4 regions of the Spartinivicinus marinus genome follow, and region 2 is predicted to be linked to each of the others. Evidence: predicted binding sites of a transcription regulator. Region 2 holds the regulator's gene; each other region holds the start of a gene.
What was found. Region 2 encodes FliA, which starts transcription of late flagellar genes. Its sites were predicted from a motif close to CTAAAGTTNNNNNNNNNNCNGCCGATA; they were not measured.
Positions count from the first base shown of each region.

Region 1: the regulator FliA is predicted to act here: its motif matches at 5,569-5,595, upstream of OQE68_RS10190 (SPM autocatalytic domain-containing protein).
Region 3: the regulator FliA is predicted to act here: its motif matches at 2,139-2,165, upstream of OQE68_RS08965 (flagellin N-terminal helical domain-containing protein).
Region 4: the regulator FliA is predicted to act here: its motif matches at 5,100-5,126, upstream of OQE68_RS21085 (flagellar protein MotY).

Region 1 is NZ_JAPJZK010000001.1:2,254,548-2,262,362, forward strand. It holds gene OQE68_RS10175 (efflux RND transporter permease subunit) at 1-1,975, opposite strand, end outside; gene OQE68_RS10180 (efflux RND transporter periplasmic adaptor subunit) at 1,975-3,063, opposite strand; gene OQE68_RS10185 (YgdI/YgdR family lipoprotein) at 3,476-3,685, opposite strand; gene OQE68_RS10190 (SPM autocatalytic domain-containing protein) at 4,076-5,455, opposite strand; gene OQE68_RS10195 (AraC family transcriptional regulator) at 5,740-6,546, opposite strand; gene OQE68_RS10200 (MFS transporter) at 6,848-7,815, shown strand, end outside.
Region 2 is NZ_JAPJZK010000001.1:4,981,300-4,989,114, forward strand. It holds gene flhA (flagellar biosynthesis protein FlhA) at 1-949, shown strand, start outside; gene flhF (flagellar biosynthesis GTPase FlhF) at 1,080-2,402, shown strand; gene OQE68_RS22370 (MinD/ParA family protein) at 2,583-3,404, shown strand; gene OQE68_RS22375 (RNA polymerase sigma factor FliA) at 3,416-4,153, shown strand; gene cheY (chemotaxis response regulator CheY) at 4,247-4,627, shown strand; gene OQE68_RS22385 (protein phosphatase CheZ) at 4,637-5,425, shown strand; gene OQE68_RS22390 (chemotaxis protein CheA) at 5,438-7,783, shown strand.
Region 3 is NZ_JAPJZK010000001.1:1,965,708-1,973,522, reverse strand. It holds gene OQE68_RS08975 (hypothetical protein) at 1-1,239, opposite strand, end outside; gene OQE68_RS08970 (helix-turn-helix domain-containing protein) at 1,552-2,019, opposite strand; gene OQE68_RS08965 (flagellin N-terminal helical domain-containing protein) at 2,188-4,314, shown strand; gene gluQRS (tRNA glutamyl-Q(34) synthetase GluQRS) at 4,311-5,216, opposite strand; gene dksA (RNA polymerase-binding protein DksA) at 5,294-5,737, opposite strand; gene sfsA (DNA/RNA nuclease SfsA) at 6,034-6,777, shown strand; gene OQE68_RS08945 (Rieske (2Fe-2S) protein) at 6,767-7,090, opposite strand; gene OQE68_RS08940 (TonB-dependent hemoglobin/transferrin/lactoferrin family receptor) at 7,473-7,815, shown strand, end outside.
Region 4 is NZ_JAPJZK010000001.1:4,706,993-4,714,807, forward strand. It holds gene OQE68_RS21060 (transposase) at 464-1,864, shown strand; gene OQE68_RS21065 (bacterioferritin-associated ferredoxin) at 1,887-2,111, opposite strand; gene OQE68_RS21070 (peroxiredoxin) at 2,608-3,210, shown strand; gene rnt (ribonuclease T) at 3,269-3,907, opposite strand; gene pyrC (dihydroorotase) at 3,957-4,997, opposite strand; gene OQE68_RS21085 (flagellar protein MotY) at 5,196-6,158, shown strand; gene OQE68_RS21090 (hypothetical protein) at 6,171-6,617, opposite strand; gene OQE68_RS21095 (argininosuccinate synthase) at 7,158-7,815, shown strand, end outside.

The sequences.
Region 1 (7,815 bases), 2.7 Mb from region 2:
CTGGACCGTTCTCTAGTTTTTTCACACGAAAATCAGCCTCTGGATGCTGAGTTCGTAATAATTCCGTTACCTGAACCAGCGCTTTTTCTAACTGCTCAAGGTCCTCCATATTAACAATTAGCTGACCGTAACTGCTGTAACTGTCTTCAGGCGCATAGGGCAACACAAACCGTTGCGAGCCACCACCAATAACTGCCGTAACATTTACCACACCTGCTACTTCACTCACTTCTTTTTCAAGCTGAGCAATCGCTTTATCAGTAGCTCGTATATCAGTGCCTTCTGGCAGCCAATAATCAACGAAGAAGATAGGTGTTGTAGAGGCTGGAAAAAATACATTTTTAACTTTGGTAAATCCAAATAGTGCCGAAATCAGTAGAGCAACTACAGCCACTATGGTGATGAGTCGATGCTTTAAACACCAACTAAGCAATAATTTATAAGCAGTAAAAAAAGCACCTTGATAAAGTTCGCCTGATGTTTCAGCAGCATTGACTTCTTTATAAAACAAATCAAAAAAGAAAGGAGTTAAAGTAATCGCCGTAATCCAACTTAAAAACAGTGCAACAAGTAAAACCCAAAATAGTGAGCCAACAAACTCTCCCGTAGAGTCCGCAGAAAGCCCAATTGGAGCAAATGCCATTATGGCAATTACAGTTGCTCCTAATAGTGGCCATTTGGTTTGATCAACAACGGCTTTAGCGGCTTCCAGTTTAGTCAATCCTTTTTGCAAGCCAATCAACATTCCTTCAGTAATAACAATGGCATTATCAACTAACATTCCCAAAGCAATTACTAGGGCGCCAAGAGAAATAATTTGCAAGTCGATGGCCATTACCTTCATTACAATAAAGGTACCCAAAATGGTCAACAACAGGATCAGCCCCATCAGGATGCCACTACGAACCCCCATAAAAACCAGAAGCACCACAATAACAATGGCAACGGCTTCTAACAGGTTAATTAAAAACGCGGATACTGACTGATCAACTACTTCTGCCTGGTTGTAAACACTGGTAATTTCCATCCCCAGTGGTCGATCACCTTCCAACTCATCAATGCGAGCCATTACAGCACGGCCTACATCAACCACATTTACGCCAGCCATAAATGACACACCCAGCGATAACGCAGGCTCACTGTTTAAGTGATAAAGCTTATTCGGCTGATCTGTAAAACCTCGCTGAATGGTAGCAATATCACCTAAATACACTAGTTGTTCACTACCTGTGGAGCTGATCAGTAAGCGCTCCATTTCTTTTACATCATTGAACTCACCCGTGGGGTGAATTCTTATTGATTCATCACCAACGAAGATATCACCAGCATTAGACACTACATTCTGGTTTTTCAACAGGTCAAAAATGCGCTGCATACTAATCCCTAATGCCGTCATTTTTTCTCGCGATATTTCTACATAAACTCGCTCTGGTAAGGCTCCATCAATAGAAACTTTCTTTACACCAGGGACCAACACCAGCTCACGACGTAATAAATCTGTATAATCTTCAAGGTCGTGGTAGGTATAACCAACACCAGTAATATTTAATAAAATACCAAACACATCGCCAAAATCATCTACCACTAATGATGGTTTTACCCCAGGGGGCAGCGAGGCTTGAGCGTCATACACTTTTCTACGCAACTCATCCCACACCTGTGGCAAGGTATCTTTATTATAGGTATCTTTTATTTCTACCTTAATTTGCGAAAGCCCAGCACTGTTAATAGAAGTAACATGGTCAATATACGCTAACTGCTGGATAGCATCTTCTAACTGAACTGATACTTCTTCCTCTATTTGCTGAGGCGTTGCACCAGGATAGCTGGTAACAACCAAGGCATCTTTAATAGTAAATTCTGGAAACTCTAACTGGCCTAGCTGAAAAAAAGAAAAAATTCCCCCCAGCAATAAAATTAAAGCAAACATCCAGCTAATAACTTTATTGCGAATTGAATACTCAGCAATATTCATTACAGCCCCCGCTCTTTAACCCATGGCTTAACTTTCAAGCCTGCTTGCAGATGCTGTATGCCTGCTACTACAATTTGGTCACCTGGTTTGATCCCAGTGAGCACTTGAATACCCTCATCAAGTAATTGCCCTAGGGTCACCTCAACAGGCTCAACAGTTTGCTGCGCTGGGTCATATCGCCATACGACGGCTTTATTACCCTGATCAGGATTGTCTACTGCCACAACAGGCACTATCACTGCATTCTTGCTGGAAGGTCGGCTGATTTTAGAAAAATCAATCGTTACCGTAGCACTCATGCCTGGCAAAATATTCATCCCTTTAGGCGCAGCCATTGTAAAAAGCACTTCATAGGTTTGAGTGCCAGGTGTTACCTGAGTAGAGTGCTCTTTATATTGTACTTCATATTGAGTATCTTGCTGTGAGGCAAAATAGGCTGTCGGTTTATAATTTACTTGTCGTGCATCTTTACGGATATTTGCAACAAGCTGCTCAGGGATTTGTAAGCTAATATCAATGTAATCGTGATTTTCTAACAATAATATTGGCTGTTTGGCCTGTACAGATTGATGATTATCTACCAACGTTTTTGCTACTGTGCCATCAAATGGTGCTTTTAAAACAGTGTATTGAACATTATCTTGAGCTAATTCTAACGCCGCTTTAGTGGAAGCTAATTTTGCTTTAGCTTCATCGTATACAGATCTTGATACTGTGCCTTTATTATAAAGCTTTAATTTACGTTGATGATCAGCCAGAGCTAAGTCATAACTTGCTTTCCTATCTGATAGTTGATTCTGCATATCAGAGTCATCTAGCTTAGCCAGCAGAGTCCCTTTAGTTACTTGTTGGCCTTCTTTTACATTTAGGTCAATCAATTCACCATTGAGTCGGAATGACAACTCAGCTACTTGAGAGGCCATGACCTTACCTGGAAAGCTTCTGATTAAGCCACTAGTACTGTCTTGAACTGTGGCTAATTTAACTGGCCTTATTGTGGACTTCTTAATTGGGGCTTCGGGTTTACTGCAACCAGCAACAGCTAGTGCAACAAGCACAGCCACCCAAAAACTGTTTACTAAGGCCATTAGGCATTCCTCTTCAGCTCAATAAGTTAATCTGGTTACAAATAGTAATAGAGGAGTATTGCAAGTGCAACAATAGCGACTTATTCATATTTCAGAAAATAACTGTAAGTGCGCTAAAAAATAGAAGACTAAAAATCTTAGTTTAACTATACCCAATGCGAAGGACATACATTGATAAGTAAAAGAATAGTATTGCAAACACAAATTTAAAGAGTTTAAATTCACTAATACAAAGTCTGAATACTTTCGATATTAAATATCAGCTTAATAAAACAAAAAATAAGGAGGGATAATATGACTTATTAATTGGCAAACTAAAACAACCCAGTTTAATTTTAATTAATTTATAAATCTTAGCGAAACTAAACTGAGTTATTGGTTACAAATAATAGGTAAAAATACTTACGATCTATTATAGGTCGTCAATAGTTACAATCTCATCTTTATTCACTGTTCTCAAACGACCGGTTGTATCTTCATACTCCCAGAAGCCTGTATCTTCATTGAAGTAGACCTCATCAGGTGTGTTGATAGTTGAACCATCCTTCATTTTAATCACCTGAGGAGAAGAACATCCGGCTAATAAAGCAGCTACACTGAATACGAGAAAGAGTTGTTTCATTTAATCTACCTTCACTCATCAATAAATTTATACCCGGAATATCAGGCAATAAATAACACAAGTTTAAAAAACTAATAAGAAAGTCTAAAGAAGTTAGACTTACCGACAATAGCGAATTATTATTGCCAGGGCAAATTTTTTACAAATCTCTGATTCTACTCAGGATCATTATAAAACGCTTGTTACATTAACATTAGTATAAATATTAACATTAGTATAAATCACTAGATACTGTCGTATAGACATTCCCTTTGCTTTGGCTATCCGCACAGCTATTCAGGAGTCTAGCGTTAACAGTAGTTGCACAGATAAGACATGAATATAAGAAAAAAATTCCCTTGATTAGGGTCACATACTAATAAAGTATTGCTCAAATTTTCCCCTACCCTACTAGCTGTCATTACTTTTCTTCAGTTTTTCATTTTGCTCTTGTAGCTTATCAAGTAATTGTTCAACCATTGACTTACTTTCTTCAGTTTGTTTGACAATGGTATTACTATAGGATTTTTGCTCATCCCTTAACCGTTGCAGCTTTTCAACAATATTGTTGACTTGACTAAAGTTAAGCAAACTGGTTTGCTCTGTGTTATTTGACTGCTGGTCGCTGTTTACAAGTGCTTGGATTTTTCCATGTAAATTTTTGAGAGCTTTGTCATAAAATATCGTATTCGATGCTGTAAACAATGTTTGTGTATCTGCCATTGACTGGTCAGTGCTTGTTTGAATGGCCAAGTCAACTTCTTGAATGGTTTTTACATCACCATTTTCCATTAGCAATATGCCATTTCCTTTAATATTTCCTAAAAGAGCACCCTGCCTTGAAACCAGGTTAAAGTCATCTGGGGTATGGCCTAAATAAATTGCACCAACGCCTACTTCAGCTAAGGACTTCAAGACTCCTCCCTCACTACCATCTTGAACCCATATTTTTAAATCTTTAAAAATTGGATCATTTTCATCAATCCATAAATTATTATCATTATCATATAGTGCAAGTTCTGCAAACCCTTGCCCTGTCTGTGGACCAAATAGCTCTAGCCCATTATCAATAACGCCATTGTTATTATGATCTAAAGCCAGATAACCACTTCCTGAACCAAGTTGAGAGATTTGCTCAGTCTCTCCATCACCATTTAGGTCAAAATTAAACAGTGTATCAGTCAAGTTAATTGTTTCAGCACCAAAGTTAATTACCAGAGGGTCTACTACTTGTTGTACAACAGTCAACTGACTGCTGGATTCAAATAACTGGGCTTGCTGTATCTGAAAACCAACCGAAAATTCAATTTGTCTGCCATCTGCTGTAATAATCTTACCTGTTGTTGAAAATTGACTATGCTCATTAATCTGAAACAGCTGGTACTGACTAATTTGCACTACACTCGTCTCAGTTAATTGCTGAGACTGGTTGGCAACAGCTAGGTTATTTGTACTAGATAACGAACTCACTCCCACCTGAAATCGGTTTAATATAGAGTCACTAATAGCTTTAATAAACTGTTTGGTAGGCTCAGCAGAAAGATTATCTAAACGCCCAAGCTGCAAACGCTTATTTACAATTTGATTATCATTTAAATCAGGCCTTATCTGGCTCATCGAATTAAACTTCTGCTGTAAGTGATATAAGTATTTCTGTTGTGCCGCTACTGATATGCTGACTTTATCAGTACCAAATTGAAGAGTTCGTGACCGTTGTTCATTTACAGTCAAGGTTTCAATAGATCGAGAGTGGCTGTAATCCATACCTATAACAGCAGCGGTCACTTTCATTGGACTATCCTGTCAACTATATCCATCCTAATGCAGCATGAGCAAAACAAAGTGATAACTTTCCTTTACCCATGGAACCAGAGTATATTTATACTTAACGCTTCTAAAAACTGTATCGGCCAGGAACTAGTAAAATTTAGCTTTTTCATTAATAGTTTTTATTTTTGGTCATTTGAAGATTCAAGAGAAGTTTTATAAATATAGCGCTAGTAATTTCATATATATACCCATCATGAATCATTTTTAGGTGTAAAAATAAAGTGGTATATACTCACAGCGAAGGATTATTTAGGCGAGGCCACCGAGCAATGAAGCATTTGAGTCAAATAGCTTTTTGGACTAACTCCCATCTGCCGCTTAAACATATTAATAAAGGCAGCACTTGATTCATATTTCAGTTCAAAAGCCACTTCAGTAACGGTCATCCCAGCAATCATTAGCTCAATTGCTTTCAGCACTTTCAGCCGTTGTTTCCACTCACTAAAGCTCATTTGAGTCTGGTTGAGAAAAATCCGCCTAATAGTTCTAGCAGAAGCACCAAGCTGAGCCCCCCAGTCTTCTAGAGACTGACTATCGGTAGGATGCTGTAAAAGCCGATTTACTAATTTCGTCAACCGGCTGTCTTGTGGTACTGGCAAGTTAAGTGGTACTGACTCTGCGGACTTTAAACAATCATACAACACCAGCCATAGGTGTTTAGTAGCTTTATCTGCTTTCCCTTTAACTGGGATATTAGTGATGGCTAAAATCACCTCTCTTAATAAGGCTGCAACCTGAATAACACTGGTTGGGCGATTAAGTTTTTCGGACCAACGTTTAGCTATATATAAACTGCGAAACTTAGCCCCTGATAAAGTAAATATCTCATGATCTGTAAAAGGGGGTACCCAAACGCCTTGTTGTGGGGGAACCAGAAAAGTGCCAGCTTCAGTCTTAACACAAATAAGTCCTTCAACTGCAAATAAAAACTGTCCCCAAGGATGCTGATGGGATGCGACAAAGTGCTTGGGCGGCATATCTACAGACCGAGGCTCGACAAGCCATAGCATTTTTTTACAAATTGATGTACTAACGCTTGATTGGCGGCTCATAGCCAAAGTACTCACCTACAAAGCTTAACCTGCTTGATAAACTTGACCAAATCAATGAACTATATGGCAGTATTAATAAATTATGACAAACAAATATCCTTTATGCTAGTGGTCTATGCGTAAAGTTGGACAACCGTCTTCAAAGCCATTTATTTTCTGGGAAAGCGTTTTTTGCAGGCATAGCAGGCCTACCCCCATAAAAGGCAACACAGCCAAAAATAAATTGAGAAGAAGTTGTTACCTTATTTTGCCCATGTACCACTGGTCAGTGGTAGTTTATATGTAAAAGGCTTTAATACAAATGAATACATACCGCACGCCAAAAGTGTTTTTGATTTTATTATCTATTGCAATGCCATTATGCTTTTCTATCTGGCAGGTCCTATTGAATAACTTCAGCATTCAAGAAGCAGGCTTTACTGGAAGAGAAATTGGTATCTTACAAAGCTTAAGAGAAATACCTGGATTTCTTGCTTTTACAGCAGTATTTATCCTGCTAGCGATAAAAGAACAACGATTTGCCATTGTTTCTCTTGCAATACTTAGTATTGGTGTGGCTATTTCTGGATTGTTTCCAACAGAGTATGGTCTATATGCTACAACTGTGCTAATGAGTATTGGCTTTCATTATCTAGAAACGGTTAAACAATCTCTTGCCCTACAATGGCTAGATAAAGTATCTGCACCAGTATTTATGGGAAAGCTATTAGCTGCCAGCTCATTAAGTGCCTTAGCTGCTTATGGCTTAGTATGGTTATTAAGTTTATTTAACGTAGATTTTACAAATATCTATTTATTAGGCGGTAGTCTAGGACTAGTCATAGTCGCCTTTTTACTATTTTTTTTCCCATTATTTCCTGAAGAAATAGCTCAAAATAAAAAGCTAATATTAAGAAGGCGTTACTGGCTGTACTATCTGCTTACTTTTTTAAGTGGAGCAAGAAGACAAATTTTTATTGTATTTGCTGCTTTCATGATGGTAGAGAAATTTGGATATTCTGTAGCAGAAATTAGCATCTTATTCATGATTAATCATACAGCTAACCTGTATCTAGCACCACGTTTTGGAAAATTAATTCAACAGATTGGAGAGAAAAAAGCATTAACAATTGAGTACATCGGTTTGATATTGGTATTTACAGGGTACGGATTAGTCGAATCATCCGAAGTGGCAGCAACCCTTTATGTCATTGATCACCTGTTCTTTGCTATGGCCATTGCAATCAAAACTTACTTTCAAAAAATTGCAGACCCAGCTGATATTGCCTC
Region 2 (7,815 bases):
AATTAAAGGGGTCAGAAAAAAATTGTCTCAAGAGCTGGGGTTTTTGATGCCTTCGGTGCATATTCGTGACAACCTGGATTTATTACCCAACGCCTATCGTATAACGTTAATGGGGGTGACAATCAGTGAGGCAGAAGTACACCCAGATCGTGACTTGGCAATTAACCCTGGTCAAGTTTTTGGCTCATTACAAGGGATTGAAGCCAAGGACCCTGCGTTTGGTTTGGATGCCATTTGGATTGAGTCAAACTTAAAGGAGCAAGCCCAAACCTTGGGCTATACCGTAGTGGATGCATCCACCGTGGTTGCTACACATTTAAATCAGATTATCCATAAACATGCCCATGAGTTGATTGGTCATGAAGAAGTACAACAGATGTTGGACTTATTAGCCAAGCAGTCGCCGAAGCTGGCTGAAGATTTAGTACCCAATAAATTATCCATCAGTTTATTACTAAAAGTGCTGCAGAATTTATTACTGGAAAAAGTCCCAGTTAGAGATATTCGAACCATTGCCGAAGCTTTGGCGGAAGCTGCAATGATCAGTCAAGATCCTGCCACACTCACCGCCGCTGCCAGAGAGGCTTTATCTCGATCTATCGTCCAAGGGTTGGTGGGTACTGACCTGCAAATTCCGGTCGTTACTTTAGCACCTCAGTTGGAACAGATGTTGCTGCAGTCTGTACAACAAGCGAAACAGTCTGGTGCTGCAACGATTGACTCAGTTGTGTTAGAACCGGGTATGGCAGAGCAGTTACAGCAGTCTTTGGCTGAAGCTTGTCAGCGGCAAGAGCTAGCCGGAAAACCTGCCATATTATTGGTGGCAGCACTGATCAGGCCGTTTTTAGCTCGATTTGCCCGGTTTGGTGTGCCGAATTTACATGTGCTTTCTTACCAGGAAGTACCTGATAACAAGCAGGTCACAATAGAAGCAACCGTCGGCCAGTAACATAATTAGCCAGCAATAAGGCTGGTTAAGGTAAGGCTACATGGTGAGTCTAAACAACTTACGTGGAACGTTGCGCCAAAAGACTTAAGTTGTAGTGTTTTGGCCGTTGAGTGCGCAGGGGTTAAGTGGCATGACAATAAAACGTTATTTTGCAGCGGATATGCGACAAGCCATGCGGCTGGTGAAAAATGATCTAGGGCTTGATGCAACGATTTTAAATCAACAAAAAGTGGCGGGGGGGGTTGAGGTATTAGCGACTTTAGAATTACCCCAGCCAACCAGGCCACCAGGTCCTGTGACACCTGAACCTTTATTAAATGAGGAAAAACAACAGCTGCGTGTGGCAATTAACCAAGCGAAGCAGGTGATTAATCGTGCTCAGCAGGGCAGTGCTACAACAACCGATGTGAATTTACAGCTGCGGGCAACGTCTGGCGTAAAGTCAGCTGATAAAATGGATACGACAGTAACATCTGTTGTACAACCTAATGTCACTGATCATCAATTTAGTGCATTGCAAAATGAAGTCAGTGGGATGCGGGCATTACTAGAACAACAGTTAGGGCAGTTGGGCTGGTTAAAATACTGTAAGCAAAATCCGGCTAAGGCACAGCTTTGGAAAAAATTACAGGCGATAGGTTTTAGTGGCCATTATTGTCAACAGTTACTAGCGAATTTACCTCTACAACAACAAGGCCTTGATGCTTGGCGACATGTATTGGCCAATCTGGTGAAGAAATTACCTATTACCTCTAAAGATATTGTTGATCAAGGGGGGATTTTTGCTTGTGTCGGTCCTACTGGCGCAGGGAAAACGACGACTATTGGTAAACTTGCTACCCGTTATGCATTAAAACACGGTACCGATAAACTGGCATTAGTCACCATGGACACCTTTCGAATTGGTGCCACGGACCAAATTAAAACCTTGGGTAAAATATTAAATGTACCCGTTAAAGTGGTGGGAGATGGCCAGCAATTACAAGCCGTGTTAGATAGCTTTCAGAAAAAATCGTTGGTCTTAATTGATACGGCGGGGCTTAATCACCAAGATCCCAAATTGCAGCTACAATTATCTATATTGAATCAGGTGAGGCCAATGGTGCGAAGCTTGCTGGTTTTAGCGACAACCAGCCAGCAACAAGTGCTGCAAGTGGCTTATAACATATATAGTCAAACTCGGTTGGTAGGGGGGGTGTTAACTAAACTGGATGAGGCTTCCAGGCTGGGGGAAGCAATTGAGCTGCTAATGGATAAACACCTTGCGGTTTCTTATGTCACTGATGGCCAGCGGATTCCGGATGATATTCACCAAGCACGAGCTTATCAATTGATTAGTCGTGCGGTGGCCCTCAGCCAACATGCTGAGTTAGCAGAAAATGAGCTAATGTCAGCTTATATGCAGGCCAATCCTGTAGCTGTAACACCTCCTATGCAAGCCAATGTTGGTTAATAACCCTGTGCCCAATGAAAAGGGGATGAGAATAATAAATAAGGCGCTAAGGGGAGTACCTCCATATAGCGTGCTCCTTATTATCTGTACTCAGTTGAAGAGTATGGTGGCAATGAATGAGTTTTAGGAGGTTGATGCGATGAGCTATTCATTAAGGATATAACCAGGATTATTCCGCATATGATCAAACATCCAGTACAAGTAGTGGCAGTGACCGGAGCAAAAGGGGGAGTAGGTAAAACAAATCTAGCAGTAAATTTGAGCATAGCATTGGCGGAACTGGGGCGGCGGGTGATGCTGCTAGATGCTGATTTAGGGTTGGCAAATGTAGATATTTTATTGGGCTTATCCCCGACTCGGAATATGGCAGATGTATTGGCTGGGCGCTGTGATTTAAGAGATATTATTTTACAAGGCCCGGGTGGTGTTCGAATTATTCCTGCTTCTTCCGGCACTCAGAAAATGACTGAGCTGAGTCCCCAGGAACATGCGGGAATGATTTCAGCCTTCAGCGAGCTCAGTAACCAATTGGACATGCTAATCATCGATACCGCAGCGGGTATTTCCGATACGGTCATTAGTTTTGTTCGAGCGGCGCAAGAATTAATTATTGTTGTTACTGATGAGCCTACCTCAATTACTGATGCTTACGCTTTGATTAAATTATTGCACCGTGATTATGGTTTATTGCGGTTTCGAGTCGTGGCTAATATGGTGAGAACTCAGCAGGAAGGCCATAATATATATAATAAACTAGCCAATGTAACTGATCGATTTTTAGAAGTGGCACTGCAATATTTGGGTGCTATCCCGCAGGATGAGGCTGTACGAAAGGCTGTTATGCGGCAACGTGCTGTTATTGATATCTACCCCCGTTCTAAAGCTGCTGTGGCAATTCGAGCACTAGCACAAAAAGTCGATGCCTTTCCTCTCCCGTCATCACCGCGAGGTCATTTAGAATTTTTTATTGAAAACCTGGTTGCTGGTGAAGTAGGAAGGTAATAGGCAATTTTATGGTGTCGAATGAAGCCGGTTTGTATTCTAAGTCAGGACAGCAATTTAACCAGCAATTAATTGAACAATATACTGGTTTAGTGAAACGAATTGCCCATCATTTAGCTGCCCGGCTGCCATCTCAGGTGCAATTAGATGATTTATTACAAGCAGGCATGATAGGCCTATTAGAGGCTGCTAAAAAGTATGATGGGAGCAAAGGTGCCACCTTTGAAACCTATGCGGGTATTCGCATTCGCGGCGCTATGCTTGATGAAATTCGCAAAGGGGATTGGGTACCTCGCTCGGTACATCGAAATAGTCGGCGGATTACAGAAGCAATCAGTGGGCTTGAAGCGAGACTTGGACGCGACGCAAAAGATGGAGAAATTGCAGAAGAATTAGGATTGAGCTTAACTGAATACCATCAGCTGTTAAGTGATACAGCTTCAAGCCGGTTATTTAGCTTTGAAGAATTACTGAGTAGCCAAGATGGAAGGCACTCTTGGTTAGCGGATCAACAACAATCATCGCCGCCAACCAAGCATCAAACTGAGCAATTTAAAAAAGCACTGGCTAAAGCCATTGCCACGCTACCGGAACGAGAGCAGTTATTGCTCTCACTCTATTATGACGAAGAGCTTAACCTCAAGGAAATTGGCATGGTATTGGGGGTGAGTGAGTCACGTGTAAGTCAGCTTCACAGTCAAGCTGCTGCTCGGCTTCGAGCACGTCTGCAAGACTGGGCAGTTGAATAGACTGGCACCCTCTTAATGACCTACTAGACTAGTAAGTTAGATGTTCAGCACAAACATCAATGTGGCTTGATGGAGGTCGCTTTGGACAAAAATATGAAAATTCTGATCGTAGATGATTTCTCTACGATGAGACGGATTATAAAAAACTTGTTACGTGACTTAGGTTTCACTAATACGTCAGAAGCTGATGACGGGCAAACTGCACTACCTATGTTGCAAAGTGGTGGCTTTGATTTTCTGGTGACCGACTGGAATATGCCGGGTATGACAGGTATTGACTTACTCAAAGCTGTAAGGGCAGACCCAAAACTAAATGCACTTCCTGTTTTAATGGTAACTGCTGAAGCCAAGCGCGATCAGATTATTGAAGCTGCTCAGGCCGGTGTGAATGGCTATGTAGTAAAACCTTTTACTGCTGCGGTGTTGAAGGAGAAAATCGAAAAGATTTTCGAGCGTGTTGAAGCAGGTGGTTAAGAGGTATATATGTCGCTGCTTGATAAATTAAAAGACCAGGCACCCACTGAATTTGAAACGAGCCTGAAAGAGCAGGCTCAAAAAATGGTGGAGCATCTGGAAAAAGGCAATTTAAAAGATGCCATAGAAGTCATTCAGGAAATTAACGAGGTTAGGGATAAAAGCTTATATAAAGAGGTAGGCAGACTAACCCGGGCATTACATGAGTCGATTCGAAACTTTCATGTTGAAGCGGGGCTGGCAGGTGGCGATCAAGAAAATATGTCAGATATGGTGGACGCTTCTGATCGTTTGGAATATGTCACAAAGATGACTGAAAGTGCGGCAAATACCACCATGGATTTGGTGGATAACTGTATGCCGATAGTCGGTGAATTAAAGTCTGATGCTCATAGCTTACGAGATGAGTGGTCAAAAATTCGCAAGCGACAAATGAACCCTGATGAATTTAGAAAGCTTTATAAACAGATGGATGAGTTTTTAGATCGCAGTGAAAAACAAGTTAATCAAGTCCATAGCAACTTAACTGAAATTTTAGTTGCACAAAATTATCAGGACTTAACTGGTCAGGTTATTAAAAGAGTCGTTGAGCTTGTTCAGCAGGTAGAAGACAGTTTAGTTGACCTCGTCAGGATGGCGGGTCAGGTAGATAAACTGACTGGTATTGAACATGAAATAACAGTAACTGAAGAAGATTCTATCGCTGCTGAAGGTCCACAAATCAAAGCAGAGGAACGGGTCGATGTAGTGTCAGGCCAAGATGATGTTGATGATTTGCTTTCTAGTTTGGGGTTTTAGGGGAGCTGTCTCATGAGTTTCGAGGCTGATGAAGACATCCTGCAGGATTTTTTAGTCGAAGCCGGAGAAATCTTAGAGCTGCTTTCTGAACAGCTCGTTGACCTGGAAAATAGCCCCGATGATATGGATTTATTAAATGCTATTTTCCGGGGATTCCACACCGTTAAAGGAGGAGCAGGGTTTCTTCAATTAAATAGTCTTGTTGACTGCTGTCATGTGGCTGAAAACGTTTTTGATATGCTGCGTAACGGGCAGCGGAAGGTCTCGACTGAATTAATGGATGTGGTGTTGCAAGCACTCGATACCATTAATGAAATGTTCAGCCAGGTACGTGACCGGGTTGAGCCAACACCTGCTGATCCTGAGTTATTAAAGGCTCTGGCTGACTTAGCCCAGCCTGAAGGGGCTGCACCTGCCGCAGAAGCAGCTGCACCGCCGGAACCTGCACCTACTGAACCAGAGCCAGCCTCCACCACACCCCAGCAACCGACTGCGAATGCTGGCACTGAAGGAGGGGGGGATATCACTGATGCAGAGTTTGAAAAGCTGTTAGATGCAGTGGCAGATGAATCATCAGAGGTTAAAGCGGCAGCGCCAACCGCCGCTGGTGGTGATGAAATTACTGAGGATGAGTTTGAAGCGCTGTTGGACCAATTACATGGCAGTGGTCCTGTCAGTAGTGACGCAGCAACACCGCCTGAACCTCCCGCTAAAGCAGCTGAACCTGCACCAGCCACTACTTCGGCTGCAGCGCCACCCAGTGGTAGTGATGAAATTACAGAAGATGAGTTTGAGGCCCTGTTGAATGAGTTGCATGGCGGGAGTGCTCCAGTTGGCCAGGCTACTACTCCAGCTGAAACAGCGGAGGCTCCACCCGCTGCGACTACACCTGCTGCCCCTGCAGGCGCTCCAGCAGCTGCCGCAGCCAAAACAGGAAGCGACTTGATAACGGAAGCTGAGTTTGAAAGCCTGCTAGATGAACTACAAGGGAGCCCTCCTGCTGCACCTACTAAGCCTGCGGCAGCTTCCCCTCCACCAGCACAACCAGCCGCTACTGCGGCGCCAGTCAAACGAGAGCCACCGGCAGCAGCACCTCCAGCCAGTCCACCTAAACCGCCTGCGGCAGCCGAAGCCCGTCAACCAGCGGGTGGTGGCGGCAAACCCGCGCCAGCCAAAGAAGCACCGGCAGCAGAAGCAACCGTTCGGGTGGATACTGCGCGACTTGATGACATCATGAACATGGTCGGTGAGCTGGTGTTAGTCAGGAATCGATTGGTCAGGTTGGGTAACAAAAGTGGCGATGAGGTGCTATCAAAGGCCGTTGCCAACCTGGATGTAGTCACAGGTGACCTTCAGTTATCAGTGATGAAAACCCGGATGCAACCGATCAAGAAAGTATTTGGCCGGTTTCCTCGGGTAGTAAGGGATTTGGCTAGAAGCTTGAAAAAAGAAATTAATTTAGAGCTTGAAGGTGAAGAAACCGACCTAGATAAAAACCTAGTTGAAGCGTTAGCTGACCCTTTAGTGCATTTGGTCAGAAATGCGGTTGATCATGGTATTGAATCGCCAGAGGATCGTGAAAAAGCAGGTAAATCACGCAAAGGCACCGTCGTATTATCAGCCCAGCAAGAGGGCGATCATATTTTACTATCCATTGCGGATGACGGTGCAGGTATGGACCCTGATAAATTAAGAGGAATTGCTGTTTCTCGCGGGATTTATGAACAGGATGCAGCGGATCGGCTATCGGATAACGAGTGTTATAACTTAATTTTTGCCCCCGGTTTTTCAACTAAAACTGAAATTACTGATATTTCTGGCCGTGGGGTGGGCATGGATGTCGTAAAAAATAAAATCTCTCAATTAAATGGCACCATTAATATTGACTCAGTAAAAGGAGAAGGCTCTAAGCTTATTATTAAAGTGCCATTAACATTGGCAATTATGCCAACCTTAATGGTAATGCTGGAAAACCAAGCATTTGCTTTACCTCTAGTCAGTGTGAATGAAATTTTTCATCTGGATTTATCGAAAACTAATGTGGTAGATGGACAGGAAGTGGTGATTGTCAGAGAAAAAGCATTGCCACTGTTCCACTTAAAGCGTTGGTTAATTAATGGCAGACGATTTGATGAAAGTGATGTTACGAAGACAGAAGCTCATGTAGTCGTGGTATCTGTAGGTACACAACGAGTGGGGTTTGTCGTCGATCAACTCATTGGGCAGGAAGAAGTGGTCATTAAACCCCTGGGACAGACCTTGCAAGGCACGCCTGGGATGGCGGGTGCCACCATTACAGGCGATGGGCGAATTGCATTAATTTTGGATGTGCCTAGCTTACTGAAAGAGTATGCATAAACATGGTATTGACTTTGTTAGCTAACAAACAG
Region 3 (7,815 bases), 3.0 Mb from region 2:
ACGTACCACTTTATTTACCCCATTAAATTGCTGGAAATGGTAAGTGGTTTTCTTGCCTAGTGGATTAGTGACAGTGGTGGAATTATTGTCGTGAAATTCCAGGGTGATTTTTTCCTTGCCACCAGCATGTTCAGAGCTGATAGCACGCCCTTGATTGTCATAGGTCCAAGTAGCAAAGCGAACGCCGTTTTCATCGGTGATGCCAGTTAGGTGGTAGGGGAAATCTGCATTTTCATAATGTAAGACTTTTAATTTTCTTTTTTGATTGGTAATACCTGAAAGCCTTCCCTGCTCATCATAGTTATAATTTATTTCTTGACCACTTTTTCCTTTTATTGAAGTTATACCGTTTTTCCCCTGTAGCAAAGTTATTTGTTTTTCAGATTGAGTGCTTGAAAAAATCACTTTATCTGAAGTTCCATCAGGTTGATAAAAGTATTTCGTATTACCTCGTGACTGGATTTTATATATATAACCATTATCAAAGTAATACTCTGTATTGCCATTTGAAACTATTTTCATGGTTATTATGTAACCATTGTGGATATAGCCATCTTTGGGTTCTAACTTTATATTAACTTGCTCTGCGACAAAATTTTGATCAGGGCTTGTCCACTTATCACCTTGTTTCACTAAGCGAATAACTAGACCACTAGGGCGGTGTAAATCAATATAAACAGGGGAGGTTGTATCCTGTGCATTTATATGTATTTTTTTATATCTATATTCAAAGCTATGTGATGTTTTGCCTGTTGAGCTATTGAATGAAATAGTAAAAGGTACGTTATCAATTTGATTTGTAAATGATTGAAACTTATTTCCATTCGATACAATGATAGGATTTCCTCCAGATGGTCTTGTGCAATTACCTTGACCATTTTCCAGTGGGGAGGGTCTATCACAAGAACCATTTTTATTTGGTTCTAGGCCATCTGCACATAGTCTCTTTGAGTAATAAATATTTTGTTCCGAGCAATCGGACTTGTCTGATGGGCAGCGTCCGTTACTCCCTCCAACAAAACATGAACCATTCTCTTTTTTACAGTTTGCTAGGTATTTAGGAACATGGTTATTGGCACAAAAGTTAATATACCAGCTTGTATCATAGCCAAAACACCAAGCGTAAACTCCCACCTCATAATAAGGACGATCACTTGACTCTGCTTGCCCATGGTTAACCATGATTGTAAAACAAGCGATTAATAACAAAAAATATGGTTTTCCAACATTATTTAGCATTCAACTGCCTTTTGCTTCACTCCAATAAAATGCCGTCGATTATAATCTGGCGATATTGTTATACAACAAGTGATGGGCTTTATTTGCTGGTGTGTATGTGCTTGCTTAATTTACTGGGCTTGTTTTTATTGCAGTGAGAGTTAAGTAAAAATTTGTATCCTTAATGATTAGCTCGGTCATTTTGAATATCAGGTAGGAGGCAAAGGATTAGAGCTTCTAATTAAGAATGAAAGTTGGTGGGCTAGGCCTACTCTTCTTTGTGCTGAGCAATAAAGCTTGCTAACTGTTGTAGTTTAAATACTGCAGTAATCGTCATTCTATGCCTAGCTCGTTGTCCAAATCGGCCATTTCTTCTAATGCGTGCTTTGTCTGCTGACGTAGACGTGCTTTAAATGCTAGAGCATCATTTTCTTGAATACGATAGTGCTTACCTACCATAAAATAAGGTAAGTCGCCGGTTTTTATGGCTTTAACCACCATTGGCCTAGACATTCCGATGATATTGGCAGCCTCTTGGGCGGTTAGAGGGTTGTCTGATTGACTGGCTTTAACATGAAGTTTTGCTTTGGGGTTTTTAGCTAGTACCTGTGCGGCCTCTTGTATAACTGTGACTAGCGATTGACTGATCTCAGAGTCAACAAACTCAAATTGTTCTCCTCCTAGTTCAAACTTAATAGGCTGAGGGTTGCTAATCTGGTATCGGACTTTAACTAGAGAGTTCAATAACTGCTTTTGCTTTTTCTTTGTACTATTAGCGGTTGGAATTGGTTTCACACTCATTGTTAGGGCCTCCTATAACAAGTTTAGCCTAACTGAAATATCTGAAATAATCAAAATAAAAAAAAGCTGATAATCAAAAAGTGCTGACACTCCCCAAACCATCTATTCTTAAAAAAATCCTAAAGTTTTTGTCATATCTGCCGGGGTGGCGGATAGTGTGGGTGGATTATGGTGCAGTCTATAAATACCAACCTCACTTCGTTGCTGGTGCAACGGCATCTTAATCAAAACCAGCGGGCGCAGGATACGGCGCTTGAGCGATTAGGCTCAGGTCTACGGATTAATGGCGCAAGAGATAATGCGGCTGGGTTTGCGAATACCATTCAACTTGATACAACGATTTCCAGCACCTTTGCCAGTGTCCGTAATGCCAATGACGGTATTTCATTGCTACAAACTGCTGAGGGTACGTTAGGTATTATTACGGAGAGCTTGCAGCGTATTAGAGAATTGGCTTTGCAAGCAGCTAATGGCAATAACAATGAAGTTGATCGCCAAGCGTTAGATGAAGAAGCACAGCAATTAATAAAAGAAGTTGATAGTGCCGCTTCTAATGCAAACTTTAATGGCCAGAAGTTGTTTGATGGTAGCTTTAATCGGCATGTATTTCAGACTGGGGTGGATTTAGGTGAGGTTATTCAGCTAAGTATTCCTAATACCACTACAGCCTCCCTTGGCACTTCGCTCACTGCAGGGGTTTCTTCGACCAGAGGCACCCGGAGTATTTTCCCCCTTACCCGTGGTGATGTGATTATTAATGGAATTGAAATTGGCGATTCCCTAGGTGTGGATGACAAGCTATCAACGGTTAACCCAGAATTCAGTGCTATTGCTAAAGCCGCTGCGATTAACCGGGCAACTACCTTAACTAATGTGACTGCCAGAGTGAATGCTAATACTGTCGGCTATTCAGGCCCGGTAGCCACTAATGCGACTGTTGCGGCAACCACTATCAATATCAACGGCGTAGCCATCAATGTTTCTACTAATTCGGCTCAGTCTGCTGATGTGAACCGACAAGGAGTAGTGAATGCCATTAATGGAGCTTCAGGGTTAACTCAGGTTGCAGCGGTTGATACAGGTAATACCAATACAGGGATTTCTTTAGTAGCCGCGGATGGCCGGAACATTCAGTATGATGATAATTTCTCAGGGATTTCTGCCGCTGTGGGGGTAGGTAATAGTGGTGCGGCGCAAGTTTACTCAGGCACTTTTACTTTGGTCTCTCAAACCGGTGGGCTGATTGAGCTGGACCAACGGTTTCGTGATAGCCATTTAATTACTGGGCTACGGTCTGACACTTTCAGTGGCAGCAATAGTGTGGCACTTGGTCGACGTGTGTCTAGTGTGGTTTTGGCTGCAGGTGATTTAGTGATTAACGGTGTATCAGTTGGGGGTTCTTCAAGCTTGGATGACAGTGCCTCTTCAACAGCAAAAAGTGCCAGTGCTATTGCCAAAGCGGCAGCTATTAATGCAGTAAGTGATCAAACGGGAGTGGTTGCTAGAGCACTGCCAAATGTGGTTATAGGCTATACCATTACCCCTGGCAATACCCGGCAAGAGTCGGTGGATATTAATGGGGTAACGGTTGAGGTTAATTTTAGTGCGGCTGATACCGCAGAAGAAATTGCTCGCAAAGTGGTTAGCTCAGTCAATCAACATACTGGTTCCACTGGGGTAGTGGCGGAGTTTGTGGTAGACCCACACTTTGGTGCAGGCAGTATAGGCCCTTCATTTCGGCTCGAAGCCGCTGATGGGCGGAATATTGTGTTTGAAAACCAAACGGCCAACATTGCTGAGGCTGGCTTTTCCATAGTAGAGCCCCCAATCCCCAGTGTGATCAATAATAATAACCCTCACCTAAGTGCTATTGAGCTGGTATCGGCAGGTAGAATCACCTTAAGCTCAACGACTGCATCTGGTGGGATAGATAATGCGGGTTTTAGCGTAGGAGAGTTTGGTGATTTGACTGATAGCATTCCGCTCAAATTTGCCAGCATCAGTACCGTGGCTGGTGCTAACCTGGTGCTCACTGCAGTGGATAACAGCTTGCAGCGGCTGGCGTTTCAACAGGCTCAAGTGGGTGCTTTACAGAACCGTTTTGTCGCAAATGTGGATAATTTACTAAGCCAGCGAGATAACCTGACTTCAGCAGTGTCTCGAATCAGGGATGCTGACTTTGCACTGGAAACAGCCAATCTGGCGAAAACCCAATTGTTACAACAAGCCTCTATTTCCGTATTAGCCCAGGCAAACTTAAGATCTCAGCAAGCACTAAAGCTGCTAGAGTTTTAGCTCTGACCAAATGTTTCCTGTAATGCCGCTTCAGGTATTCCTATTGCCTTTGGCACTTTTGGTAGTTGCCAGTGCTGAACTCCCCACTCAATAATCTCATTTACTGAGCTATTGGCTAGCGCTTTAGGTGGGGTGTGCCCTAGTGCAATCAAAGCGCGTAGCAGTTGTGGAGCAGGCATGTCTAGTGGTAGTGGGTTAGCAAAAGTCTGTTTACTGAGCTTGCTACCGTCCTCTTTATTAATCACAGGGTGATGGGCATAGAAAGGGGTTTGATAACCTAAATACTGCTGTAGCAGGCACTGCTTGGGGGTGGATGTCAGCAGGTCAGAACCTCTAACAATATGAGTAATTCCCTGTTCTTGGTCGTCGACGGTTACGGCGAGTTGATAAGCAAATAAGCCATCCTTACGAAACACGACAAAGTCGCCATCATCTACACCGAACTGACATTGTTGAATCCCTTGAACTAGGTCATCAAAAATCACTTTATGGTTGGCTGTTTTGACTTTGATAGAGTGATCATCATCCGGCTCTAAGGCTTTATCATGACAGTATCCAGGGTAAACCGACTGGCCTGTCAGCTGCCTGCGCGAACAGGTGCAAAAAAAACTAAAGCCTTCTGTCTGTAAGTTTGTCAGGGCTGCGCGATATAGCTCGCTCCGCTTTGATTGATAAACCACAGGGCCATCCCAATAAAGGCCATATATCTCAAGGGCTTTTAAAATTAAACTGGCGGCACCAGGTTGTTCACGGGGAGGGTCGGTATCTTCAATACGAACTTGCCATTGGCCTTGGTTGGCTTTGGCGTCAAGATAACTGGCAACAGCACTGACTAGCGAGCCAAAATGCAGTGGGCCAGTGGGAGAGGGGGCAAATCGTCCAATATATTGCGGGGCAGTCATTCACTTGATAGCAGAGCATTTATGCCATGGTAAAAGGAGTCCATGGCATATTATGTATTTTTTAGCAGTGTTTTAGTTTAGATGCCTGTTTGACGCTCTTTAATTTCAGCCAGAGTCTTACAGTCGATACACAGGGTTGCGGTTGGTCTTGCTTCCAGCCGGCGAATGCCAATTTCTACACCACAAGCATCACAAAAGCCGTAATCGTCACTTTCAATTCGCTCTAGTGTTTTTTCGATTTTTTTAATCAGTTTGCGTTCGCGGTCACGCGTTCTTAGCTCAAGGCTAAATTCTTCTTCTTGGCTGGCGCGGTCGGCAGGATCCGGAAAGTTGGCTGCTTCGTCTTTCATATGGGAGACGGTGCGGTCAACCTCTTCCATCAGCTCTGTTTTCCAGGTTTGCAAGATGCTTGCAAAGTGGGCAAGCTGCTTCTCATTCATATATTCCTCACCATCTTGCGCCTGGTAAGGAGTGAAGCTTTTTAACAGGTTGCCGGTATCTGTCTTATTTTGTGCTGACATATTTTTACAGCCTCACATTCAAGAAATTTTCCCATCGATCAGCAGCTGGCTATGTCACTTTGGTTCATCTGCCCGCTCCAACCGGATCAATTCCTTTTAGGAGCGGTGAAACTACCAGATAGCTTAAAAGGAAGCTACTGATTTATTTGCGGAAGCTGTGCTTCCCAAATTATCAAAGTGATAAAAAGCTGCTCCTTTATTACCAAGTGTTGTGAACTGCTGCCAACTTAACTAGTATGGTCGATTTATCGTTAGACTGCACACATTTGATTGAATTCAATCATAGGGATATCAGCTTGAAGTTCACTCCAGCTTGCCAACAAGGCGTCCTCATAAAACGCTATAAGCGTTTTTTGGCCGATATTGAGCTAGCGGATGGTTCGCAAATTACCATTCACTGTCCCAATACGGGCTCAATGAAAAACTGTTGCCAGCCAGGTAGCAAAGTTTGGTTTTCTACCTCTAACCAAGCGAAGAGAAAGTATCCTCACACCTGGGAAATTGTAGAGACCCCAATTACTCATCAGGATGGCAAAGTTGACCATTACTTGGCAGGTATTAACACTGGCCGAGCGAATCATTTGGTCAGGGAAGCTATAGATAAGGGCGTGATAACCGAATTACAAGGTTATAGCGAAATTAATAAAGAAGTTCGCTACGGGAAAGAGAACAGCCGCATAGACTTTTTGTTAAAAGGTGAGGGTTTAGCGGACTGCTATGTAGAAGTTAAAAACGTCACTTTAGCCATTGGTGATGGCTGGGGTATCTTTCCTGACGCAGTGACTGCTCGTGGTGCAAAGCATATCCGTGAGCTGATGGAAATGGTAGAGGCTGGGCATCGAGCTGTTTTGTTGTTTTGTGTGCAACACCATGGCATTGAGAAAGTGGCGCCAGCCGATGCTATTGATCCCACTTATGGTGAGCTACTGAGAGAGGCTATCAAGGCAGGTGTTGAAGTGATTGCCTATCAGGCAGATTTATCAGCAGAGCAAATTGAGCTGGTAAAGTCGCTACCGGTTATTGAGCGACTTACTCAATAACCTTTAAACAAATCTGCCCATCTTGGATTGAAAATGGGCAGGGTAACAAGCATTCGCCTTGGCAGGGACCGGCGATGCACTCGCCAGATTCGATTAAAAACAAAGCACCATGAGTAGCACACTGAATTAAGCTGCCTTCTATATCTAAAAACTGATCTGGCATCCATTCCAGGCTAATGCCCAGGTGGGGGCAGCTGTTGTGGTAAAGGTAAATCTCACCCTGCTTTTTAATTGCAAATACATTGTACTCGCCACTTTTAAAGCCTCGGCTTTCCCCTTCTTTTATTTCATCTATATGGCACAGTTTAATCACATCAATTTCCAGTAGTTTCAGCTGCTCTGCTTCTTCATATCTACTTTAAAACTTCTTATTAAAACCTCAAAGGATGGCAGTTAGGTAATTATGCTATTGACTTGCAAATAATAATTATTATCATTTGCATTTATTGTGCTACTACTCACTTAGCTTAATCACTGGAGTATTTGCTTCAGTGAGTTTTTTCTTTCTTTTCAAAAGGGTTGTCGTAAAAACTAGGATGTATGGGGTAACAGGATATTCAATCGCTACTGTCGGGAACAGCTTTAGCTCTAAAGGCTAGGGATGGCCTTTTAGAGCGGCGAGGAATAGCTTGTTACTTCTTCATACCGGATACTAGATTTTGGTGACAACCTCCAATATCTGGGGGGATATTCCAATGACAGAGCAGCCATATTGGCAGCTCACTGCTTTAGCCAGTGCATTAGCTGTTAGCGTTTCTAGTTGGGCCAGTCAAAAAGTCACATTTGATGAGGTAGTGGTAACCGCCACACGCTCAGAAACAACTACTCAAAAAGAGCCTAAATCAGTAGATCAGGTTGATAGTGAGTCTATTTCACTACAGCAGCCGGATAGTATTGCGGATACTGTAAAGCACTTGTCGAATGTACAAGTGTCAGCTGGGCCAAGAAAAGCTTCCCAGCGAGTGAATATTCGTGGTTTAGATGAGCGCAGAATTGTTCAAGTGATTGATGGTGCTCGGCAAAATTTCAGTGACGGTG
Region 4 (7,815 bases), 270 kb from region 2:
TGTAAAAGTATGGCGCTGCTAAGTGCAGCTGTCAAATGTAACTTATTGATTTTAAAAGGAAAATGTAATGATAATCACTTGTTTTTGATAAGTGTTATCAGTTGTATTTCGGTTAGGATTTAGGGTGACGAGTCTGAGCCTGATATGGGGGGCGGGTTGTCCCATAGGTCTGAATTTCGGTGGAAGTAAATAGGGGTACAGGGGGTAATTTAATAGGGTAGGCGAACAGCCAAGGGTGGGTGGCTTGGCTTGAAAAGATTAGAGTAGATACTGAGGAAAAGGCTAAACACTCGATTCCGAAGTTTTTAATGCTTGACTAGCACGATGAGAGAGATTCAGAAGACTGGACTACAGGTATTGCTCCATTTCTTCGCCTAGCAAAGAACGATCAACACGACACCTGCAGACCAGTGATGGTGTAGTATATCGCGCTTGTATTTCAATAGCGACTTGATGACGACTTGTGTTGATTACCCCTATTCCCCATGTGATAAAGTTTGTTCAAACTCTAAACGACACCTTGACTGTTTCTTTTCAATCTCCTGGATTAAGTCGTATCCAGTGTCGCTGGTTAACTATTATGCTGATGGGAATTGGTGTCACTGGTGTATTTTGCTGGGCTGTTTTTGAGCGGTGTAGCTTAGGAGCATTCAAGCAGGACCAATTACGTTGGATGTTTTACCATAGTAAAATTGCCTGGTCATTGTTGTTGCAAGCCAGTGTCCGACAAGTACTCAATCACTATCATATTACGAGAGGAGTACTCATTTTTGACGATAGTGATAAAGTCCGCTCCAAGAGAACACGACGTATTAAAGGTGTGCATAAAATAAAACATAAAAAATCCGGCGGCTATGTTCAAGGGCAAGAGCTAGTGTTTATGCTACTGGTGACACCTGTAGCTACCTTACCGATTGCTTTTCGCTTTTATACACCTGATCCAGCGTTAAGTGCTTGGCGTCAGAAAAATAAAGCCCTAAAGAGGCTGGGTATTCCTGGAAAAGAAAGACCCAAAAAACCTAAGCCCAACCCAGATTATCCGACCAAACAAGCTTTAGCACTTGAGATGGTTGAAGCATTTTCATTGTCATTTTCTGATATAAAGATTAATGCGGTCATTGCTGATGCACTGTATAGCACAGCAGAATTCATGGATAAGGCTTCCATTGCGACGGGTGGTGCTCAAGTGGTGAGTCAATTACGCTCCAATCAACTAATCCTTTCCCAAGGAAAAAAAGTACGACTTACACATTACTTTGCACGCCAAACAGGCGTCGATACCAAGTTAATTATCCGAGGCCAAAAAACACAGTCAATCACCATGCTGGCGGCTCGGGTTTATGTGAAAGCCCATGGTAAAAAGCGGTTTGTGGTTGCTTTGAAATATGAGGGAGAAAAAAATTATCGATATCTAGTGGCATCCGACATGTCCTGGCGGCATGGTGATATTGCTAGGGTTTATACATTGAGATGGTTAGTTGAGGTTTTCATTGAGGACTGGAAGCAACATGCTGGCTGGAACCGATTGGCCAAACAACAAGGCGAAGAAGGATCAACGCGAGGCGTGATCATGAGCCTGCTGTACGACCATATGTTACTGCTACATCCAGAGCAATCCGTCCGCCTTGAAAATAAGCAGCCCGGGCTTCCTGTTGGCTGTTTGACTGAGCGAATCAAAACAGAAGCCCTAATAAAAACTGTAGAAGCAGTTGTCACGGCTGATGAACCAAAACAGCAACTGAAAGCCTTTACCGCTGCAATAATCAGTGTGCTTCCTGAGCGCCGCTCGAAAAAGCATTTAGCGGGTTTAGATTTGGGCAAACAAGAGCCCACTGACTCATTAAAATACAGAGCGGCTGCATAAATAAATTAGCAGTTATGTCAACCTAAAAAAACTTCGGAATCGAGTAAACAGCAACAGCAGTGATCATATTAAGAGCTTGGTTATCAACCAGGGTTTCTTTGATAACCTGTTTGGCGTCTTTGACACACTTCCCACATTGAGTGCCTACACAGAGCTCTTGACGAACGTCTTTTAGAGAGCTTGCACCATTGTAAACCGCATTACGAATTTGATGGCAGGTAACATTCTTGCAAATGCATACATACATGGTGAGTCGACCCCTGGTGGTTAGCAAAAGGTGTTAAGCAACTTCATATCACTAAGGCTAATGGTAATGAGAATGATTGTCAATGCGCTAGTGGTTTGAATGACTTAATTTGGTTTAAGTGGGTCTTAATTAGCGATGAAAAGCTGTTGCTAGCAGTAGTCAGGGTCATTGGCTAGTCAAGACAGAGAAAGATACAAACACTTGTTTTGCAAGGTTTTAGCAATCTAATAAATTTTACCTATCAAGCTGTAAAAAAAATTCAATCATAAAAGCGGTGGGCTCAGTTTAGAATGCGGGTTATTATGTGCGCCAAAATTGTCGTGTGAAAGGCAATTGGCTAACTGAAAAGTAACAATTTAGTTAAGATACACAGTCTAAGTCGTATACCAGTTAAAGTCAGCCTGAATAGCCAAAGCAAACGGTTTCCAGTAGCTGTACATTTGCTGTGGTCTTAATGTGATTGATTAAGCAACTGCATACCTAAATGGAGAAAAACATGGGCGTATTAGTAGGCAAACGTGCTCCTGATTTTACTGTACCTGCGGTACTGGGAAATGGTGAGATTGTTGATAGTTTCACCTTATCTGAAGCCATTAAAGGCAAATATGGGTTAGTATTTTTCTACCCATTAGACTTTACTTTTGTTTGTCCTTCAGAGCTTATTGCGCTTGACCACCGGATGGATGCTTTTAAAGAGCGTAATGTAGAAGTCATTGGTGTTTCTATTGATTCTCACTTTTCTCATAACGCATGGCGTAATACTTCTGTTGATAATGGTGGTATCGGTCCAGTTAAATATACCTTAGCTGCTGACATGAAGCATGAAATTGCTCAGGCTTATGATGTTGAGTCTGAAGGTGGCGTGGCTTTCCGTGGTGCGTTCCTGATTGATAAGGAAGGTGTTGTTCGCTCTCAAATCATTAATGATTTGCCACTGGGTCGTAATATGGATGAGCTGATCCGTTTAGTTGATGCACTTCAATTCCACGAAGAGCATGGCGAAGTGTGTCCAGCTGGTTGGCAAAAAGGTGACAAAGGTATGCAGGCTTCTCCAGAAGGTGTAGCTAAGTACCTTAGTGAAAGTGCTGAAGAGCTGTAATCCTTTTTAGCTGGATTACTGTTAAAAAAACCTGCCAATCTGGCAGGTTTTTTATTTTTTAATCATTAGCTGATGATAATGGCCATCCACCCAACTGTTTCCACTGATTAACAATACAGCAAAATAATTCAGCTGTTTTTCTGGCATCATATGCTGCCGAGTGAGCCGACTGGTTGCTAAACTCAATACCCGCTAACTGGCAAGCTTTAGCTAATACCGTATGACCAAATGCAAGCCCAGCTAAAGTAGCTGTGTCAAAGCACGAAAATGGGTGGAATGGGTTACGCTTAATACCATTACGCGCAGTGGCTTCATTAATAAAGCTTAAATCAAAAGTGGCATTATGCCCGACCAAAACGGCACGGGTGCATTCCTGGTACTTAAGCTCTTGGCGTATGGCTTTGAATATTTCCTTCAGGCAATCAGCTTCTGCAACCGCTTTGCGCTCTGGAGCAAAAGGCTCGATGCCAGTAAATTCCAGCGCAGACAACTCAATATTAGCGCCTAAAAAAGGAGCCACCTGAAAGCTGATTTCTTTCCCTGGCTGCAGGTAGCCTTGCTCATTCATTTTGACGATTACTGCTGCAACCTCTAATAATGCATCTGTTTTTGCATTAAATCCGCCTGTTTCTACGTCAATAATTACAGGTAAAAAGCCCCTAAAGCGGTTACTGATTAAGGGGCATTGTTCAATCATTTCTGTCACTATACAGCCTTAATTATATGGTAGTAGTTATAGGTCATAACTACTTTTCAATCACTTGCCATTGAATGGTTTCGTTTGCTCTTAGTGGAATCAATGGCTGGTCTCCGAGCATAAATTGTTCTGGTGCTTGCCAAGGTGTTTTGGTCAGAGTAATTGTGTCTTGGTTGCGCGGTAGACCATAAAAGTCTGGACCATACCAGCTAGCAAAGGGTTCCAATTTTTCTAAAGCATTGAGTTGTTCAAAGGCTTCTGCATAAAGCTCAATGGCAGCATAGGCTGTATAACAACCGGCACAACCACAACTGCTTTCCTTGGCTGACTGAGTATGAGGAGCAGAGTCAGTACCTAAGAAAAACTTGGGGTTGCCACTGGTTGCTGCAGCTTGCAGAGCTTGCTGGTGAGTTTGTCGCTTCAGAATAGGTAAACAATAGTAGTGTGGTTTAATTCCACCCACTAGCATATGGTTGCGGTTGTACAACAAGTGATGAGCAGTAATAGTGGCAGCAACTTGATCGGATGCTTCTTGTACAAAATTGACTGCATCTGCTGTCGTTATATGTTCAAGTACGACTTTAAGAGTAGGAAACTGCTTGATGATTTCACTTAGATAGCGGTCAATAAATATTTTTTCCCGGTCAAATACGTCAATATGATCATCCGTCACTTCACCATGAACGAGTAGCGGCATACCTGTTGCAGCCATAGCTTCTAAAGCCGGATAGATTTTCTTTATGTCAGTAACACCGGAGTCTGAGTTAGTTGTTGCCCCTGCCGGATACAGTTTAGCGGCATAGATATGCCCTGTAGTCTTTGCCTCATGGATCGTGTTAGGTGAGGTATTGTCAGTAAGATAGAGAGTCATTAATGGTTGCCAGACACGTTGATCAGGCACTGCCGCTACAATGCGTTGTCGATAAGCGAAGGCTTGTGCGGGGGTGGTTACCGGAGGCACCAGATTAGGCATCACAATGACGCGTCCAAAATAGCGACTGGCATCATTCACGGTCGTTTGTAAGGCAGCATTGTCACGTAAGTGAATATGCCAGTCATCAGGCCGGGTAATGGTTAATGTGGTTGTCATCTGGGCTTTCCAGGTTGTTGGGTCGGTGATCAGGGAGGCATCTTACCCAAAGGAACTTCACCTGGCTACCGCTGATTAAGGGCACCTTAATCAGGTAGTTATTTCAAGATTACTAGCAGCTAGCCGATATGCATAGTGGTGCCTCTTTATTTTATGAGGTGCCATTCATATAAGCGCGAATCTGTCAAAGGGGCTGTTATGTTGTTGGGGAAACAATGGCGAATCCTTGGCTTGGTGACAGGGTGGTTACTGGTTGAGTGGACAGTCTGGGGTAGTGGCCAAGCAGTTGCGGCGACTTTTCGGGCACCTATAGATAATACTCAGTGGCAACTAGAAGAGTCGATCTTTGAGTGTACTTTAATTCAAGATATTCCTCGCTATGGTAAGGCGGTCTTTCGTCATCGGGCAGGGGAGCGAGTAGGCTTTAAGTTACTGAGCTGGAGCAGGCCCATGCAACAAGGAAGTGCTGATCTTGGTGTGAGTGCACCTGCCTGGCGGTTTGACCAAGGAGCCAAAGCAAAAGGTAAAGTGACAGTATCAGGAAGTAAAGAGCCTGTTGTATTGGCAGGTGACTTGCCCAGTTGGATGATTAGTCAGTTAGCTCAGGGGATGTATCCCTCTTTTACCAATATGTCTTGGTATGGAGGAAACTTAGCAGAAAAAATTACGGTAGAAATTTCAGCGGTTAATTTCCAGCAGGTTTACCCTCGGTACATCAACTGTCTTGCCAGCTTATTACCCGTTAACTTTGATCAAATACAGCGCTCGGCGATATTCTTTGGTACGAATGAAACCAAAGTACCCAATGATGCAGAACAACTGCTGGATAATATTGCTATTTATATCAAAGCTGATCCCTCTATAAAAGCGATGTACATTGATGGCCATACTGACTCACTGGGACGCCGTCTTTCCAACCGAGAGCTCTCGAAAGAGCGTGCTGAGTCGGTCCGCATCTATCTACAAAAAAAGGGTATACCTGAGGAAATGATTGTTATGCGCTTTCATGGCGAACGCTATCCTGTGGCAAAAAATAATACCGCTGAGAATCGTGCTCGTAACCGTAGGGTAACGATTAGGCTTGATAAAGAGCCCTTAAAAACGCAAGTGGAAAATAGTGAGCAGCCTGATGAAGCAAATGATCAGGAGAATAAATCCTAGTGCAGTCCTGGATTAGGCGGCAATATGTAAATCAGGTAACAGACGTCTACTGACTTCTTGTTGGCTATAGTAATCACGTTGTATCGCATACAGTGCTGAGTTGACAGTCTGATGACTGAATTCCCATCGAATAAGCGCAATTTCATTGTTAGCTAAGTATTGATTAGAAGGACGAAATGCACACTCAATAAAGCTTGATGGTTCCACATAAGGGGCAATAGGTACTAATAAGTCGTCTATATCACCTTCAGGCGTGCTGATTAATTCAATTTTATTTAGATCACCAGTTTTGTTAAAGGTGACAGCAAAATTAAAGCTACTAAATTCTGTCATGACAAAGGCATAAATATTGTCAGGCGATATATCCTGGGGGTGATAGCAAAGTGCTTCTAGCAGTGGTTGAAACTGCTTTTTATTGACTAGAAACTGTGCACGATAATGCCACAGTGTTTCCCCCATTGTTTGTTTCTCCTCTACTCTTTTAAGGTGGCTTTTTGGTGGATGATCATTAACGCTTTAGCTGTTTGATTAATGACCTTTGCCATTAAAGACGTTATCTATTGTCTAGCTTACTTTTACGACAACTGCTGAATTATATTAATTTATCAAAAGGTTTTTCTAATAAGACAACAGTTGTCATATAAGATTGAATTTATGTTAATTAGTTCCTAGCAAAAACATGACAAAATACAAATTATAGGTAGCAAATGTGTTAAGAGGCCTACTGAACTTTAGCTGTATTTATTTACAGTATTTTAACTGGAAAGACATGACAGGTCATCACTTATTTTCTCTTGTTTTGTTTGTAATAACTTGCTAATGGTGTTTGACTTGCGATGTCTTAAGCCTCTTCAGAGAACACTTCTTTCCTAATATCGATTAGCTTTTGCAATAGCCTTGAGTCTGTTACCGGTATAATATAGCGGGCTTGTAATATTGTATTACTAATGTCGCTGCATTTTACAATCGCGCTTGGGGAATCGGTCGGAGCATTTTTAAATGAAGCAAGTGAATAAAGTCGTTTTAGCCTATTCTGGAGGGCTGGATACTTCAGTCATTGCTAAGTGGCTGGAAGAAACTTACCGCTGTGAGGTGGTGACTTTTACAGCTGACTTAGGTCAGGGTGAAGAAGTAGAACCAGCCAGAGCCAAAGCGGAAGCGCTGGGGATTAAAGAAATCTTTATTGAGGATTTGCGTGAGGAGTTTACCCGAGACTTCGTATTTCCAATGTTTCGAGCGAATACCATCTATGAGGGTGAATATCTACTGGGTACCTCTATTGCGCGCCCCTTAATAGCCAAGCGACTGGTTGAAATTGCTAATGAAACTGGGGCTGACGCTATTTCCCATGGGGCTACTGGTAAAGGTAATGACCAGGTACGCTTTGAACTGGGTGCTTATGCATTGAAGCCAGGTATTCAAGTGATTGCTCCATGGCGCGAATGGGATTTAAATTCACGAGAAAGCCTATTAGCTTACTGTGAAAAGCATAATATTGTCGTTGAAAAGAAAAAGGGTAAATCACCATATTCGATGGATGCTAACTTACTTCATATTTCTTATGAAGGAGGCATTTTAGAAGACCCTTGGGCTGAAGCAGAAGAAGACATGTGGCGTTGGTCTGTCTCTCCAGAGCAAGCGCCTGATCAATCCACCT